Regions from separate parts of the Sphingomonas taxi genome, predicted to be linked through region 2. Evidence: predicted binding sites of a transcription regulator. Region 2 holds the regulator's gene; the other holds the start of a gene.
What was found. The regulator LexA, encoded in region 2, represses DNA repair genes until DNA is damaged. The targets are predictions, from matches to a motif close to GTTCCNCNCTTGTTCT.
Positions count from the first base shown of each region.

Region 1: MC45_RS12235 (ribonucleoside-diphosphate reductase subunit alpha) is a predicted target of LexA. The motif match lies at 2,743-2,758, and genes of this name have one in related genera.

Region 1 covers NZ_CP009571.1:2,673,661-2,678,752, reverse strand. Annotated here, with positions in the region: gene MC45_RS12245 (DUF2171 domain-containing protein) at 1-81, shown strand, start outside; gene MC45_RS12240 (endonuclease domain-containing protein) at 156-575, opposite strand; gene MC45_RS12235 (ribonucleoside-diphosphate reductase subunit alpha) at 719-2,665, opposite strand; gene MC45_RS12230 (EAL domain-containing protein) at 3,371-5,092, opposite strand, start outside.
Region 2 covers NZ_CP009571.1:1,094,433-1,099,524, forward strand. Annotated here, with positions in the region: gene trpC (indole-3-glycerol phosphate synthase TrpC) at 1-418, shown strand, start outside; gene moaC (cyclic pyranopterin monophosphate synthase MoaC) at 415-882, shown strand; gene MC45_RS04890 (molybdopterin molybdotransferase MoeA) at 887-2,068, shown strand; gene lexA (transcriptional repressor LexA) at 2,127-2,810, shown strand; gene MC45_RS04900 (ComEC/Rec2 family competence protein) at 3,012-5,092, opposite strand, start outside.

The sequences.
Region 1 (5,092 bases), 1.6 Mb from region 2:
GTCGCCGAGATCGAGGGCGATACGGTGCGGCTGTCGGCCACCGCCGCCAATGCGGTGGACATGTTCGAAGAGGCGGAGTGATCCGCACTTTCCCTCTCCCAGCGGGAGAGGGAAGGAGCCGCCGTCAGGCGGCGGAAGGGTGAGGGCGGTGCCGGTCATGCGGTGCCGCCCTTTTTCTGTGCGTGGTCACCCTCATCCTTCCGCGCCTCCGGCGCTCCCTCCTTCTCCCGGAGGGAGAAGGAAATGCGCGCCAGAACGCCGTCGAGGTTCGTCATCACGTCAGGGTTGGCGAAGCGGATCACGGAAAAGCCTTGGCGTTGGATGAAGCGGGTGCGGATGGCGTCGGCTTCCGGCGTGGCGGCGTGGGTGTCGCCGTCGACCTCGATGACGAGGCGTTCGGAGAAGCAGAGGATGTCGGCTCGGTAAGGCCCGATGGGTGTCTGATGGCGCCACTTCAGCGTCGGGAATGCCGCACGTAATCCATACAGCAGACGACGCTCGGGTTCCGATGCGGCACGACGGAGTTGCCGGGCGTGCTCGACCGTACCGGAAGGCTGGTTTTTGTAGAGACGCATCTCACCCTCACCCTTCCGCCGCTGCGCGGCTCCCTCCCTCTCCCGATGGGAGAAGGAATGGTGGCCACCTCACCCTCTCCCTCCGGGAGAGGGAGGGGCCCGCCCGACGCAGTCGGGTGGGAGGGTGAGGGCGACCTATGCGCTCACTGGCACGCCAGACATTCGTCATAGTCGGTCGTCTCGCCGATCTCGAACTTGGGTGCGGCGATCGTATTGTCCGCCTCGACCCCGCCCGATCCGGCGAACCCGGCGCGCTGCACCGACTTGGAGCGCAGGTAATAGAGCGACTTGATGCCGAGCTCCCAGGCGCGGAAGTGGAGCATCAACAGATCCCACTTCTCGACGTCGGCGGGGATGAACAGGTTCAGCGACTGCGCCTGGTCGATATAGGGCGTGCGGTCCCCGGCGAGTTCGAGCAGCCAGCGCTGGTCGATCTCGAAGCTGGTCTTGTAGCAGTCCTTCTCCTCCACCGAGAGGAAGTCGAGATGCTGGACCGAACCGCCATGTTCGAGGATCGAGTTCCACACCGCGTCGCTGTTCTTCGATTTCTCGTTGAGCAGCTTTTCGAGATAGGGGTTCTTGACCGAGAAGCTGCCCGACAGCGTCTTGTGCGTGTAGATGTTGGCCGGGATCGGCTCGATGCACGCGCTGGTGCCGCCGCAGATGATGCTGATCGACGCGGTCGGCGCGATCGCCATCTTGCAGCTGAACCGCTCCATCGCGCCGGTGTCGGCGGCGTCGGGGCAGGGGCCGCGCTCGATCGCGAGCTGCATCGAGGCTTCGTCCGCCTGGCCCTTGATGTGCTTGAACATCCGCAGGTTCCACGACTTGGCCATCGCCCCCTCGAACGGCAGGCCGCGCGCCTGGAGGAAGGAGTGGAAGCCCATCACGCCGAGCCCGACCGAACGTTCGCGGCCCGCGCTATAGGCGGCGCGCTCCATGCCCGGCTCGTGGCGGTCGATATAATCCTGCAGGACGTTGTCGAGGAAGCGCATCACGTCCTCGATGAAGCCCTTCTCGTCCTTCCACTGGTCCCATGTCTCGAGGTTGAGGCTCGACAGGCAGCAGACCGCGGTGCGGTCGTTGCCGAGATGGTCGACGCCGGTCGGCAGCGTGATCTCGCTGCACAGGTTCGAGGTCGACACCTTGAGGCCCAGCTCGCGATGATGCTTGGGCATGTTGGAATTCACGTGGTCGGCAAAGACGATGTACGGTTCGCCGGTCTGCAGGCGGGTCTCGACCAGCTTCTGGAACAGCGATCGTGCATCCACCGTCTGGCGGATCGTCTGATCCTTCGGACTGCGGAGATGCCATTCCTCGCCGTTGCGCACCGCCTCCATGAAGGCATCGGTGAGCAGCACGCCGTGGTGCAGGTTGAGCGCCTTGCGGTTGAAATCGCCCGAGGGTTTGCGGATCTCGAGGAATTCCTCGATCTCCGGATGGCTGATGTCGAGATAGCAGGCGGCCGAGCCGCGGCGCAGCGAACCCTGCGAGATCGCGAGCGTCAGGCTGTCCATCACGCGGACGAAGGGGATGATGCCGCTGGTCTTGCCGTTGAGGCCGACCGGCTCGCCGATGCCGCGGACGTTGCCCCAATAGGTGCCGATGCCGCCGCCGCGGCTGGCCAGCCAGACGTTCTCGTTCCACGTGTCGACGATGCCGTTGAGGCTGTCGGGGACCGAATTGAGATAGCAGCTGATCGGCAGGCCGCGCCCGGTGCCGCCGTTCGACAGCACCGGCGTCGCCGGCATGAACCACAGCTTCGAGATATAATCGTACAGGCGCTGTGCATGCGCGGCATCGTCGGCATAGGCCGAGGCGACGCGGACGAAGAGGTCCTGATAGCTCTCGCCCGGCAGCAGATAGCGGTCGTTCAGCGTCTCCTTGCCGAAGTCGGTGAGCAGCGCGTCGCGGCTATGGTCGACCTCGACCGGATAGGGGCGGGCGCGGACCGCCTTGCTGCCGGTGCCGACCGCCTCGGTTGCGGGGGAGGCGGTGGTGGCGCGTGCCGCATCGGTGGTGGCTTCGCCGGCCGGTGCTTCGATCGTGTCGCTGGTCATTGCTTCACCCTGCGTGTCCCTGAAATCCATCGAAACCGATCCTTCGTTCTCTAAGTGTTCGAATCGGCGGTGCATTCTCATGCTACCACCAAGGCGGCCCGAGGAAGAGAACAAAATGAGCACATCGCGACTACGCGGCTTGCCCGGTGCCGATGCCCGATATGGGGATCGACGGTGTTCTCTACCAGCAATTGGGTCCGCCCCCGAACTCAACCCCCACAAGTTGTGGCAAACCGACGCGGCAGGCAAGGGGGTAATGCGGCGGAGCGAGGCCGGTTCCGCCCCGCCGGTGCACCCCGGCAGCGGACGATGCCGCACGACGCGCGGACTTCCGCGGGTTACGGAAAGCGCAAGGGAACGATGCGGGAACGAAAATTTTTAGTCGCGGCGAATCCGGACATGAATCACGCGCCTAGCGGGTAGGGCGGGACTAAGGTGGGACCGACATTCAGTCTAATTCCTCCCCCGCTAGGGCAGGGCTATCGCATATGAAGATTTCTGTGAGTCCGTCGTGTGCAAACCCACCCCGTCACCCCGGACTTGTTCCGGGGTCCACCCCGCGGCGAGGAGAAAGGCTTGGTTCTGTACCGTCCTCTTGCGGCCCGGTGGACCCCGAACGAGTCCGGGGTGACGAATCTCGTGAGGAAACCAATCGAGCCTTATCAGCTAGTCATATGAGATAGCCCTGCCCGCCAGGGGGAGGAATTACGTTACGCCGATGAGGCTCGATGGGGACTAGGTCGCGCGGCGGGCGACGCGGCCGGGCTGTGCCTGCTGGAGCCGGTCGAGGTTGAAATTCTCGGCGAAATGCAGCCCTGCCTTGCCGTCCTGCGCCCAGGCGACGCGGGCGGCGAACATCTGGTCCTCGACCAGTTCGATCAGTACGTCGAGCCCGACCGCCTCGTCGTCGATCGCGACGCCGTCGATCATCGCGCCGCTCGCGGAGATGTTGCGGATGCGCACGTCGCCCTGCGTGCGGCCGATCGCGAGCCGCGCCGAGCGCAGCATCTTGGTGCGCGGCGCGCGGCTCACCTTGTGGCCGACCGGCGCGGCCTGCACCGCGCCGCCGAGCTGCACGATCACCTCCGCATCGGCGATGCCGGCGCCGTAGACGAAGCCCTGGATATGGCTGCAGCCCAGGGTGCGGACGAGCTCGATCTCGTCCTGGATCTCGACGCCTTCGGCGGTCGTCTCCATGGCGAGCGTATCGGCGAGCGTGACGATGGCGCGGATGATCGCCGCATTGCGGTTGCCCGGCTGTGCCGCGCCGCGGACGAAGCTCTGGTCGATCTTGATCTTGTCGAACGGCGCGGTGCGCAGATAGCCGAGGCTGGAATAGCCGGTGCCGAAATCGTCGAGCGCGAGGCGGACGCCGAGCGCCTTCAGCGAGCGGAACATCGCATCGGTCGCGCCAGATTCGTCGAGGAACACGCCCTCGGTGATCTCCAGCTCAAGCCGTGACGCGGGCAGGCCGCTGCGCGCCAGCGCCGAGGTGACGATCGCCGGGAAGGCGGGGTTGGCGAACTGGATCGGCGAGACGTTGACCGCGACGCGTACCGCGCGCGGCCAGCGCGCGGCGGCGTCGCAGGCGGTGCGCAGCACCCATTCGCCGAGCGCCTCGATCAGTCCGCATTCCTCCGCCACCGGGATGAAGTCGGCGGGCGAGATGCGGCCGCGCACCGGATGCTGCCAGCGCAGCAGCGCCTCATAGCCGGTGATTTCCTCGGTCGCGGTCGAGACCACGGGTTGATAATGGAGGTGGAAGCCGCCCTCCGCCAGCGCGGCGCGCATGTCGTCCTCCAGCGCCTTGCGGCTCTTCGCGCCCGACAGCATCTCCTCGGAGAAGAAGCGGTGGACGCCGCGGCCGTCGGCCTTGGCGGCATAGAGCGCGAGATCGGCGTTGCGGACCAGCTCCTCGGCATTGTCGCCGTGCTGGGGGGCGATGGCGATGCCGATCGAACAGCCGATCGTCACCGTCGCGCCGGCGATGAAATAGGGCTGTGACAGCGCGGCGATCAGTTCCCGGGCGAGCGTCGTCAACGTATCGCGATGGTCGATCGCGGGCAGCAGCACCTTGAATTCGTCGCCGCCCAGCCGGCCGACCAGCCCGACCGCGCCGACGACGCGTTCGAGCCGTTGCGCGACCTGCTTGAGCAAGGCATCGCCGGCCTGATGGCCGAGCGTGTCGTTGACCGCCTTGAACCGGTCGAGGTCCATCAGGAACAGCGAGGCGGGGCGCAGCACGCCGCCCTGCGGTTGCAGCGTCTTTTCGAGGCTCTGGCGCATGCGCTGGCGGTTGGCGAGGCCGGTGAGGCCGTCGAACAGCGCAAGGCGGGTGATCTCGGCATCGGACTTGCGCTTCTCGGTGAGGTCGCTGCCCGAGCCGATGAAGCCCTGGAAGCGGCCGAGATCGTCGATCACCGGCCGGCCCGAGATCGACCACCAGCGATCGGGCTC
Region 2 (5,092 bases):
GGTCGATCCGTGGCAGGCGACCGAAAGCCGCTCGATCGGCGCCGACGCGATCCTCATCATCGTCGCCGCGCTCGACGACAACCAGATGGCGGAGATCGAGGCATCGGCGCGCGACTGCGGCATGGACGTACTGGTCGAGGTGCACGACGCGCACGAACTCGACCGCGCGCTCAAGCTCAAGTCGCGACTGATCGGGGTCAACAACCGCGACCTGCGCGACTTCACCGTCGATTTCGCCCGCACCTACGAACTGGTCGACAAGGCGCCCAAGGGCTGCACCTTCGTCGCCGAGAGCGGGCTCGAGACGCGCGCCGATCTCGATGCGATGGCCGCACACGGCGTGCACTGCTTCCTGATCGGCGAGGCGCTGATGCGCGCCGACGACGTCGAGGCCGCGACCCGCGCGATGATCGAATGAGCGGGCTCACCCATCTCGACGCCGACGGCGCCGCGCATATGGTCGATGTCGGCGACAAGGCGGTGACCAGCCGCCGCGCCGTCGCCACCGGCCATATCGCGGTCGCCGCGGATGCGCTCGCCGCGATCCGCGACGGTGCGGCGAAGAAGGGCGACGTGCTCGCCGTCGCCCGCGTCGCCGGCATCATGGCGGCGAAGAAGACCGCCGAGCTCATCCCGCTCTGCCACCCCCTCCCCCTCACCCGCGTCACGCTCGATCTGGTGCTCGACGACACCGGCATCACCGCCACCGCGCTCGCCGCGACCGACGGCAAGACCGGCGTCGAGATGGAAGCGCTCACCACCGTGTCGGTCGCGCTGCTGACCATCTACGACATGGCGAAGGCGATGGACCGCGGCATGATGATCACCGGCATCCGCCTGCTCGAAAAGGCCGGCGGCAAGTCCGGCGACTGGCGCGCCTGACGCCATGGCGCTGTTGCCGATCGCCGAGGCGCAAGCCCGCCTGTTCGCCTCGGCGGCCCCGGTCGCCGTCGAAGAGGTACCGCTCGCTCAGGCGCACGGACGCTGGGCCGCCGCCGACGTCGGCGCCCGCCGGACGCAGCCGGCGACCGATCTGTCGGCGATGGACGGCTATGCCATCCGCTTCGCCGACCTCCCCGGTCCCTGGACGCTGATCGGCGAAAGCGCCGCCGGCCGCCCCTTCGCCGGCGCGGTCCGCCCGGGCGAAACGGTTCGGATCTTTACCGGCGCGGCGATGCCCGCGGGCGCCGACACGGTGATGATCCAGGAGGAAGTCGCCGCCGACGGCACGGCAATCCGGCTGACCGGCGAAGGTCCGCCGACGCAGGGCCGCAACACCCGCCGCCGCGGCCTCGATTTCACCACCGGTGACCGGCTGATCGCGCAGGGCGAGCGGCTGACCGCCGCGCGGATCGCGGTCGCGGCGACCGGCGGCGTGGCGACGATCGCCGTCCACCGCCGCGTGCGGGTCGCGATCTGCGCGACCGGCGACGAACTGGTCGAGCCCGGCCGCGGCGCCTCGCCCGACGCGCTCCCCGAATCGAACCGCGCGATGCTGGCGGCGCTGCTCGCCGACCTGCCGATCGAATTGATCGATCTCGGCATCCTCCCCGACGATCTCGCCACGTTGCGGGACGCCTTCGCCGGTGTCGAAGCCGATTTGCTCGTCACCACCGGCGGCGCTTCGGTCGGCGACCACGATCTCGTCCGCCCTGCGCTCGAGGCGGCCGGCGGCAGCATCGACTTCTGGCGGATCGCGCTGCGCCCCGGCAAGCCGATGATGGCGGGCCGGCTCGGCGACACGATCCTGCTCGGCCTGCCCGGTAATCCGGTGTCCGCGTTCGTCACCGCGTTGCTGTTCGTCAAACCGCTGGTCGCGCACCTCGCGGGCGCCGCCGACCCGCTACCGCGCACGACGATGACCATCCTCGGCGAGGACCTGCCCGCGAACGGCCCGCGCACCGACTATCTGCGCGCCGAGCTGCGCGACGGTCGCGCCTTTGCCTCGACCATCCAAGACAGTTCGATGCTCCTCACGCTCGCCCGCTCGCACTGCCTGATCGTGCGGCCGGTCGACGCGCCTGCCACCAGTGCGGGCGACTCGGCACAAATCCTCGTCATCGCTTGACGGGCGCTATCCTGTTCCCTAGAAGTTCCGCGTCTGTTCCGACGGGGAAGGTCCGCTCATGCTCACGCGCAAGCAACACGAGCTCGTTTGCTTCATCAACGACCGGCTGGAAGAAACCGGCATCTCGCCCTCGTTCGAGGAGATGAAGGAAGCGCTCGACCTGAAATCCAAATCGGGCGTGCATCGCCTGATCAGCGCGCTCGAGGAACGGCATTTCATCCGCCGTCTGCCCAACCGTGCCCGTGCGCTCGAAGTGCTGCGCATGCCGGAACGGTCGGAACGCAAGCCCGCGCCGGCCGCCCCGGCCGTGCCCCCTGCCAAGACCGGCAACGTCCGCCCCGCGGCGACGCCGGCCAACGACGTCATCGAAATCCCGCTGCACGGCCGCATCGCCGCCGGCGTGCCGATCGAGGCGTTCGAGGGAAGCTCGATGCTCGCGGTGCCGGCCGCGCTGCTCGGTTCGGGCGAACATTATGCGCTGGAAGTATCGGGCGATTCGATGGTCGAGGCGGGCATTCTCGACGGCGACTATGCGCTGATCCGCCGGACCGAAGTCGCCCGCGACGGCGAGATCGTCGTCGCGCTGATCGACGACAGCGAGGCGACGCTCAAATATTTCCGTCGCGAGGGCGCGATGGTCCGGCTCGATCCGGCCAATCGCGCCTATGAACCGCAACGCTACGTGCCCTCGCACGTCCGCGTGCAAGGCAAATTGTCGGGCATCCTGCGCCGCTACGATTGAGCCGCCGGCGGGATCGCATATGGGCCTCCATGTATGCCCAACGCTTTCCACCCTCTCTCGGTCACCCCGGACTTGTTCGAGACCTCTGCGAACGTCATCCCAGTGCTCCTGCGAAAGCAGGAGCCCAGGAGTCCGGAACGCCATACGCCGTTGTTCTGCTTGGCTCTGGACTCCTGCGTCCGCAGGAGCACTGGCGGACTTTCACGGGGCACCCCATCGACGCTTTCTATGGTGCTCGCCCGTCACCGCCGGCATGACCCGCACGGCAGCGAACCACGGATGCGCATCCGCGTCGCGCCGCACCGTCCGCACGTCGCCACCCGCGAAGGTCACCGCGACCCCGCCGGTCCGCCGCAGCATCGGCGCGTCCAGCCGGAGCCAGCGCGGCCGGCACGTTCGCGGCAGATGGCGTTCGCTCACCACCACATCCGCACGCGCACAGGCCGTCGCGAGATCGTCGCGGTTCACCGGATACAGGCTCCGCGTCGCCAGCACCCGCCAGCGCCGCCCGCCCGCATCCACATCGACCGCACAGGCATCGCGCGTGCAGCGCGCCGCCGCCTGCTCCCCCAATAGCATCCCCGCGTCGGCGCCGCCGTTTTCGGCGAGCATGTCCCGCGTATAGTCCCCGGCCCGATCACGCAGCAGCGCCAGCCCGCCGCCGACACGCACCGCCATATGCCGCCCGTCGCCCGTCACCAGCAGGTCGGGCGCGGGCGTCAGCCACGTCCAGCCCGCACCGATGACGAGCGGTACCACGCCGAGCCGCCGCCACCGCGTCCGCCACAAAGCCAGCCACAATCCCCCCGCCACCAAGAGCGCAAACGCCGCCGCCGGCATCGACGGCAGCGCAAGCGACGATCCCGGCGCAGCGGCGACCGCATGCGCGAGGACCAGCAACAGGCGTAAGGCGACATCGGTCGCCCACCAGACCGGCCCGCCGCAGCCCAAGGCGTCGAGCAGCAGGGCGAGGGCCTCCAGCGGCATCACCACGAAGGTGGTGAGCGGGATGGCGACGATGTTCGCCGCCGAGCCGTAGAGCCCCGCTTTGTGGAAGTGATAGACTGCGATCGGCATCAGCGCCGCCTCGACGACCAGCCCGGTGAGCAGCAGCGACACCAGCGATCGCAGCACGCGAGCCATTCGCCCCTCCTCGCGCGGCGCGAACCATGATTCGACACGCGGATGCTCGTGCAGCGCGACGATCGCCGCGATCGCCGCGAAGGACAGTTGGAAGCTCGCGCCGGTCACCGCCTCCGGCCAGACGAGCAGCACCGTCATCGCGCCCGCGGCGACCAGCCGCAACGTCACCGCCTCGCGCCCGAGCACCAGTGCCCCCAGCACCAGCAGCGATGCGACGCAGGACCGGATCGTCGGCACCTGACTGCCGGTGAGCCAGGTATAGCCGATCGCCGCCAGCGCTCCTGCCGCCGCCGCGACCAGCGGCAACCGGACGCGGATCGCCAGCCACGGCCACAAGGCGAGCAGCCGCATGACCAGCAGCATCGTCGCACCGACGGCTGCGGTGATGTGCAACCCGCTGACCGACAAGAGATGCGCGAGGCCGGCGCGGCGCATCGCTTCCGAATCGTCCGGGGTGATCGCACCCTCGTCACCGGTGGCAAGCGCGGCCGCGATCCCGCCGCGGCTGCCGTCCAGCCGGGCGGTGATATGATCGGTCAGCCGCGTCCGCAGGCCACCCCCCGCCGGGGCGGGCCGGATCACCGTCACCGGCGCGAAACCACGCCCGGTCGCGCCGATACCCGCGAACCACGCCACCCGTGCGAAATCATAGGCGCCGGGCACCGCGGCGTCGGGCGGCGGCATCAGTCGCGCCCGCAGCCGGACGACCGCACCCGCCCCCAGGTCCGCCGGTACGTCCGCCGCGGCGAGATTGACCCGCAGCCGCGTCGGCAGGCCCTGGCCGGCGTCGGCGCGGATCGTCAGCCGCATCAGTCCGCGCGCGATCAACGGCTCGGCCCGCTCGACGCTGCCGCGTACCACCGCGACGACCGGGCGTGCGAGCACCGGTTCGGCGACCCGCTCCGCCCGCCACCAGATCAGCGCCAACCCGGCGGCGACGGCCACGGCACCGAGCGCGACGACCCGCGCAGCCCGGTCGCCGCGTGCCAACCCGATGGCGGCGAATGCCACGGCGGCGCACAGCAGCAGCGTCGTCGTCCACGTCCGCGGATCGGGCAGCACGAACCACGCCGCGATCCCGCCACCGAATGCCACCGGCAGCCACAGCACCAACTGATCGCGTTCCGCCTCCAGCCATT